DNA from 3 places in the Qipengyuania sp. L-5Y genome. Region 3 is predicted to be linked to each of the others. Evidence: predicted binding sites of a transcription regulator. Region 3 holds the regulator's gene; each other region holds the start of a gene.
What was found. Region 3 encodes LexA, which represses DNA repair genes until DNA is damaged. Its sites were predicted from a motif close to GTTCCNCNCTTGTTCT; they were not measured.
Positions count from the first base shown of each region.

Region 1: a site for LexA is predicted at 1,039-1,054, ahead of recA (recombinase RecA). Genes of this name have one in related genera too.
Region 2: a site for LexA is predicted at 1,139-1,154, ahead of AC13F2_RS12705 (DNA recombination protein RmuC). Genes of this name have one in related genera too.

Region 1 covers NZ_JBSXOM010000019.1:25,300-27,571, reverse strand. Annotated here, with positions in the region: gene recA (recombinase RecA) at 1-962, opposite strand, end outside; gene AC13F2_RS02530 (hybrid sensor histidine kinase/response regulator) at 1,104-2,272, opposite strand, start outside.
Region 2 covers NZ_JBSXOM010000031.1:372,637-374,908, forward strand. Annotated here, with positions in the region: gene recR (recombination mediator RecR) at 1-320, shown strand, start outside; gene AC13F2_RS12700 (peptide deformylase) at 383-949, shown strand; gene AC13F2_RS12705 (DNA recombination protein RmuC) at 1,170-2,272, shown strand, end outside.
Region 3 covers NZ_JBSXOM010000032.1:13,519-15,790, reverse strand. Annotated here, with positions in the region: gene AC13F2_RS13715 (ComEC/Rec2 family competence protein) at 1-783, shown strand, start outside; gene lexA (transcriptional repressor LexA) at 799-1,488, opposite strand; gene trpC (indole-3-glycerol phosphate synthase TrpC) at 1,797-2,272, opposite strand, start outside.

The DNA of each region.
Region 1 (2,272 bases), on a different contig from region 3:
TTCAGGAAGGTCTTGGCGTTCTCACGCCCCTGACCGATCCGGACACTGTCATAGCTGAACCAGCTGCCCGACTTTTCGACCACGCCTGCCTTTACGCCGAGATCGAGAATTTCGCCGATCTTGGAAATGCCTTCGCCATACATGATGTCGAATTCGACCTGCTTGAACGGCGGCGCCACCTTATTCTTGACCACTTTCACGCGGGTCGCATTGCCGATGATATCGTCGCGATCCTTAATCTGGCCGGTGCGGCGGATGTCCAGACGAACCGATGCATAAAATTTGAGCGCATTGCCGCCAGTGGTGGTTTCCGGATTGCCGTACATAACGCCGATCTTCATGCGCAGCTGGTTGATGAAGATCACCATGCACTTGGAGCGGTTGATCGAACCGGTCAGTTTCCGTAGCGACTGGCTCATCAGACGCGCCTGAAGGCCGACGTGGCTATCGCCCATCTCGCCTTCGATTTCGGCGCGCGGAACGAGCGCTGCGACGGAGTCGACGACCAGCACGTCGATTGCATTGGACCGAACCAGCGTATCGGTGATCTCCAGCGCCTGCTCGCCCGTATCCGGCTGCGACACGATCAATTCGTCAATGTCCACGCCAAGCTTCTTGGCATATACCGGATCGAGCGCATGTTCCGCATCGACGAAGGCAGCGGTGCCGCCCGCCTTCTGGGCTTCTGCAATTACGTGAAGCGCCAGTGTGGTCTTGCCCGAACTTTCCGGGCCATACACTTCGATTACGCGCCCCTTGGGCAGACCGCCCACACCGAGGGCGATATCGAGACCGAGCGACCCGGTGGAGATGGCCTCCACATTCATCGCTTCCTTCTGGCCCAGCTTCATCGCCGAACCCTTGCCGAATGCGCGGTCGATCTGCGCAAGCGCGGCATCCAATGCCTTCTGACGGTCTGCGTCCACTTTCTTGTCCTCTACGAGCTTCAGACTTGCCGCCATGACATTACCTCCTGCGCTTGGCCAGAGCCGGTATCGACTCTTCAACTGACACGTGATGTATCGGCTTTGTTCCAAAAGAACAAGTGGGGAACGAAAGTTTTTTCCCGTGGTCTTTCAATCGGCAGCGTTAGGCTGTCCAACCTACTTGCGCTGGGCGCTCAGCACTTCTGCCACTTTCGCATTGATCTGCTGCACGCTGAACGGTTTGGGTATGAAGTACATGTTCTCGATGTCGATTTCATTGCGCAGCTGTTCTTCCGCATAGCCCGACATGAACAGGATGGGCACGTGAGCTCGAACGTTGCGGATCGCACGCGCCATGGCAGGGCCATCCATTGCCGGCATGACGACATCCGAAACGATCAGGTCGAATTGCGTATCGCCATTGGCCACGATGCCCAACCCCTCTTCGCCATCGGAAGCTGTGGTCACCGTATAGCCTGCACGCACCAGCGCCCGTTCGGCGACGGCGCGCACCATGTCCTCATCCTCGACCAGAAGCAGCTTGCCGCCTGCAGACCACTCGGATGCCTTCTGCTCTTCAGGCTCGTCGGCGCGCATGATGGCGGGCAGTTCGCCCTTGTGGACCGGGAGGTAAACGGTGAAGCGGGCACCGATCGGAGTGCCATCCGGGCCCTGCACATTATCGGCGAAAATGAAGCCGTTCGACTGCTTGACGATACCGTACACAGTGGAAAGCCCGAGCCCGGTCCCCTTCCCCTGCTCCTTGGTCGTGAAGAAAGGCTCGAATATCTTGTTGAGATGCTCGTCCGGGATCCCGCCGCCGGTGTCCTGGACGATCATGACCGTGTAATCGTCGGCCGGCATGATATCGATGCCCATCTTGCGCACGTCGCGGGCGGAAACCCGGCGCGTGGCAAGGGTCAGGCGACCCTTCCAGTCCTGCTTGCCCCGTTTCGACGCATAGGCTTGCATCGCATCGCGGGCATTTACAGCCAGGTTGATGATAACCTGCTCCAACTGCTGGGGATCGGCACGAACCGAACCGAGCTCTCGATCGTGGCGAACCGAGAACTCGATCTTCTCGCCCATGAGCCGCTTCAGAAGCTGGCTCACTTCACTGACCACGTCGGGCAATTGCAGAACTACGGGGCGCAGCGTCTGCTGGCGGCTGAAGGCGAGCAACTGCCGGGTGAGGCTGGCCGCCCGGTTCGAATTGGCCTTGATCTGCTGGATGTCGTCGTAATCGCTGTCGCCCGGCGTATGACGCAGCAGCATGAGATCGCAGTAACCGATAATGGCCGTCAGCACATTGTTGAAATCGTGTGCCACGCCGCCTGCAAGCTGGC
Region 2 (2,272 bases), on a different contig from region 3:
TCGACCGGGCAAAGCTGTTTACCGGCAAGTATCACGTACTCGGCGGCAAGCTGTCCGCGCTCGACGGGGTGCGACCCGAAGATCTCAATATCGCATCACTACTGGCGCGTGTGGAAGAAGGCGGGGTGGACGAGATCGTCCTTGCCATGAACGCCACTCTGGAAGGCCAGACTACCGCCCATTATCTTGCGGAAAGGCTGGACACTTTTCCCGTGCGCATCACGCAGTTGGCCCATGGATTGCCGGTCGGCGGCGAACTCGATTATCTGGATGAAGGCACGCTTGCTCAGGCGCTACGGGCGCGCAGACCGATGGGCTGACCGATCACAGTATGCGCCCTATTCAGATTGAATAAACGGCGCGACGCGCATATCTTGCGGCCATGGCGATAAGACAGATTCTCGAAGTGCCGGATCCCCGGCTCAAAACCGTGTCCGAACCGGTTACCGAATTCAACGACGAGCTGAACGAGCTCGTCGCGGACATGTTCGAAACGATGTATGCGGCACCCGGCATCGGGCTTGCGGCGATCCAGGTCGGCGTTCCAAAGCGTGTGCTGGTGATCGACCTTCAGCCGGAAGACGAGGAAGCCGAGGGCGAGGTCTGCAACCACGGCGGCCACGAACATGTCCATTACCCGACCGTCAAGGAGCCGCGGGTCTTCATCAATCCGGAAATCCTCGACCCGGCGGAAGAGCTGGCGAGCTATCAGGAAGGGTGCCTGTCGGTGCCCGACATCTTCGCGGATGTCGATCGTCCGGCCACCTGCCGTGTGCGGTACCAGGACCTTGAAGGCGAAACGCATGAAGAGGATCTTGAAGGCCTCATGGCGACCTGCATCCAGCATGAGATGGACCATCTTGAAGGTATTTTATTCATCGACCATCTTTCGCGGTTGAAGCGGAACATGGCGCTCAAGAAGCTGAAGAAGCTGCGCGAAGCGGCATAGGCTTCCTACACAATCACGGATTTCGAAGGGGCGATTCGCGGTGGCGGGTCGCCTTTTTGCTGGGCTGGTTGATGAAGTACATTCGCTGGCACCGCTTTGTTCGAGAAAAACGGTCGCGTGGACGTGCCTTTGGAATAGAGGGACCCGATGCGAACATAGCGTCGGGGATTGCTGTAGGAAAGGGCTGGTGTTCCGCATGTGTTCCGCCTAGCCTGCACCCATGGAAATGGCAGTCATTGCAATCGTGGCGCTGCTCGCAGGAGCGGGCCTGGGATGGTTTTTGGGATCGCGGCCCGTGGCCGAATGGAAGGCGCGCCATGGGGAGCGCGATGCGGAAGCGCGCGAGACCGAAGAGAAGTTTCGCAAGGCGATCGTCGATCTGGAAAATGCGACCGTGCGGGCAGGGCGGGCCGATGCGCTCGACGCCGAATTGCGCGATACGCGCAGGAACCATGAGGCGGCGCTCGACAATCTGCGGCGCAGCAATGGCGAACTGGGCGCCGAACTCGCGACGCTGAAGGAAAAGACCGCCAATTTCGACGAGCAGAAACGGCTGCTGATCGAAGCGCGCGAAGAATTGCTCAAGGAATTCCAGAACACCGGCTCGGCCGTATTGTCGAAGGCACAGGAAGCCTTCCTCGAGCGGGCGAACGAGCGGCTTGGCCATTCGGAAAAGACCAGCGAGGAAAAACTGCGCGCATTGCTCGACCCGGTGGGCAAGCGGCTGGAAGCCTATGAAAAACAGGTCGCGGCGCTGGAGGAAAAGCGCACCGATGCATTCGGCCGGCTTTACCAGCAGATCACCGAAATGCAGCGCGGACAGGAGGAAGTACGGCGCGAGGCGCAGCGGCTCGGCAATTCGCTGACCAATGCCCCCAAGGCGCGGGGTCGCTGGGGCGAGCGGGCATTGCAGAACGTGCTGGAGCAATGCGGCCTGTCGGAACATACCGATTTCAATCTGGAGCATTCGATCGAAACCGACGAAGGCCGCCTGCGGCCCGACGCGGTGGTCCACGTTCCGGGCCAGAAGAAACTGGTGATCGATGCCAAGGTGTCGCTGAACGCCTATCAGGCCGCGTTCGAGGCCGATGACGAGAACGAGCGTATCAGAAACCTCGATCTGCATGCGAAGTCCATGCGCAATCACGTCCAGACGCTGGGTTCGAAGAGCTATCAGAGCCAGTTCGACGATACGCCCGATTACGTGGTCATGTTCGTCCCGGGCGAGCATTTCGTGGCCGCCGCGCTCGAGCACGATCCCGAATTGTGGGATTTCGCGTTCCGCAACAAGGTGTTGCTGGCGACCCCGACCAACCTTGTTGC
Region 3 (2,272 bases):
GCGGCCAATCTGATCGCCATTCCGCTGGTCACATTCATATCGATGCCGCTGGTGGCGCTTGCTTTGGCGCTCGATCTGATCGGAGCGGGCGCGCCGGCGTGGTGGCTGGTGGGCAAGTCGCTCGACCTGCTGCTGGCCATTGCCCATTTCTTCGCCGAGCAGCCGGGGTCGGTCAAACTTGCGCCGCGTATCGGCATGGGAGCGATAGGGTTATACGTGGGCGGGGCGCTCTGGCTGGCGTTATGGCACGGCAGGGCGCGCCTGCTGGGTTTTGGGCCAATTATCGCCTCTGCCGTGCTGATGATCACCGCCCCGATACCCGATATCCTCATTACGCGTGACGGACGCGACATAGGCGTTGCCAACGAGGCCGAACGGTTGCTGGTTCTGCACGATCGTGAAGGCGGATATGCTCAGGACAATCTGCTCGAACTGGCCGGTACGGATCAGATCCCTATCGAGATTGCCGACTGGCTGCGCAGCCGGTGCAGCGACCAGTTTTGCGTCTTCTCCCTAGAACGGGGTGGGCGACCCTGGTCCGTCCTCGTCGCCCGCAATAGAGATCTCGTGGAAGAGCGGGCACTGGCCGCGGCTTGCATGCGGGCCGACATCGTCATTGCCGACCGGTATCTGCCGTACAGTTGTCGGCCGCGCTGGCTCAAAGCGGACAGAAGATTTCTCGACCGGGAAGGGGGCGCTTCGATCTACCTGGCAGATCAACGGATCGATACGGTCGCCCAGGATCAGGGCGAGCATGGATGGTGGCGCGCGCCGCGTGAGTAGGCGCGCGCCAGCAAATCAGTGGTAGCGGCGGAGCAGGCCCGCCAGTTTTCCCTGAACCTGAACCCGGTGGGGTTCATAAACTTGCGCTTCGTATGCGCCGTTGGCCGGATCGAGCACGACGCGGCCTGCATCCTTGCGAAGGTATTTCAGGGTCGCTTCTTCGTTGTCGACCAGCGCCACGACAATCTCGCCATCGCGGGCCGTGTCCGTGCGTTTTACCAGAGCGAAGTCGCCATCGAAGATCCCGGCTTCGATCATGGAATCTCCGGAAACCTCCAAGGCATAATGTTCGCCCGGACCGAGCAGCGCGGCCGGCACGGGCATGCTGGACTGACCTTCGATCGCTTCGATCGGGGCGCCGGCGGCAATCCGCCCATGAAGCGGAACATCGATGATATCGTTGGCCGGTTCGGGCGCCACCGCCTTTGCCGGGATAGCAGCCGATACGGCATCATTTGCCGCCACCGGAGCGGGCGACCCCATCACGGCATTTTCAGGAAGCTTGACTACTTCCAGCGCACGCGCCCGATTGGGGAGGCGCCGGATGAAGCCACGTTCTTCGAGCGCCGAGATCAGGCGGTGTACGCCCGACTTGCTCTTCAGATCGAGCGCTTCCTTCATTTCTTCGAAGCTGGGGGAAATGCCGGTGTCTTCCAGACGTTGCTGGATGAACCGGATCAATTCGTGCTGCTTGGCGGTCAGCATTGTGCGAACTCCGTATCGCGTGTTCACGAAAGCCGTGAACGAATGCGGAACAATTAAGCAACCAAAATTGCAAAGTCAAGCAATTCAGCCGTTCCTTGCGGAACAACCGTTCATGGTTCGATCCGGATCAGCACGCTGAGAAACCGCTGACGTTAAGCTTTTCGGACGGGCAGGGGAGACATGGACCACATGGACCACTGTCCAAGGGGATAAAAAGTCACCCCGCACCGAGGCCGAAATCGTGCCAGAACGCAGCGGGCTTGGTCTGGAGCTGATACCTTTAACCGGTCAGCAGCGTGTAGGACAGATCAGTTCCCGAGCAGCATGCGAGTTGCCGCTTCGACATCGCATTGGCGCATCAGGCTTTCGCCGACCAGGAAGCTGTTCACCCCGGCGTGTGACAAGCGCTGGCAGTCTTCGAACCGAGAAATGCCGCTTTCGCCGACCAGAAGCGAACCTTCAGGTGCCAGAGGCGCCAAGGCTTCGGTCGTGACGAGATCGGTCGAGAAGGTCCGCAGGTCCCGGTTGTTCACGCCAATGAGGCGCGACTGTAGCAATGCTGCACGTTCCATCTCTGCGTGATCATGGACTTCTACCAATACGTCCATGCCATATTCCACCGCGGCCCGTTCGATCTCCACCATCGCACCATCATCGAGTGCGGCGACTATGATCAGGATCGCATCAGCGCCGAGTGCGCGCGCTTCGGCCACCTGCCAAGTATCGACCATGAAATCCTTGCGCAGGACGGGCAATTCGCAGGCCGATCGCGCTTCGACCAGAT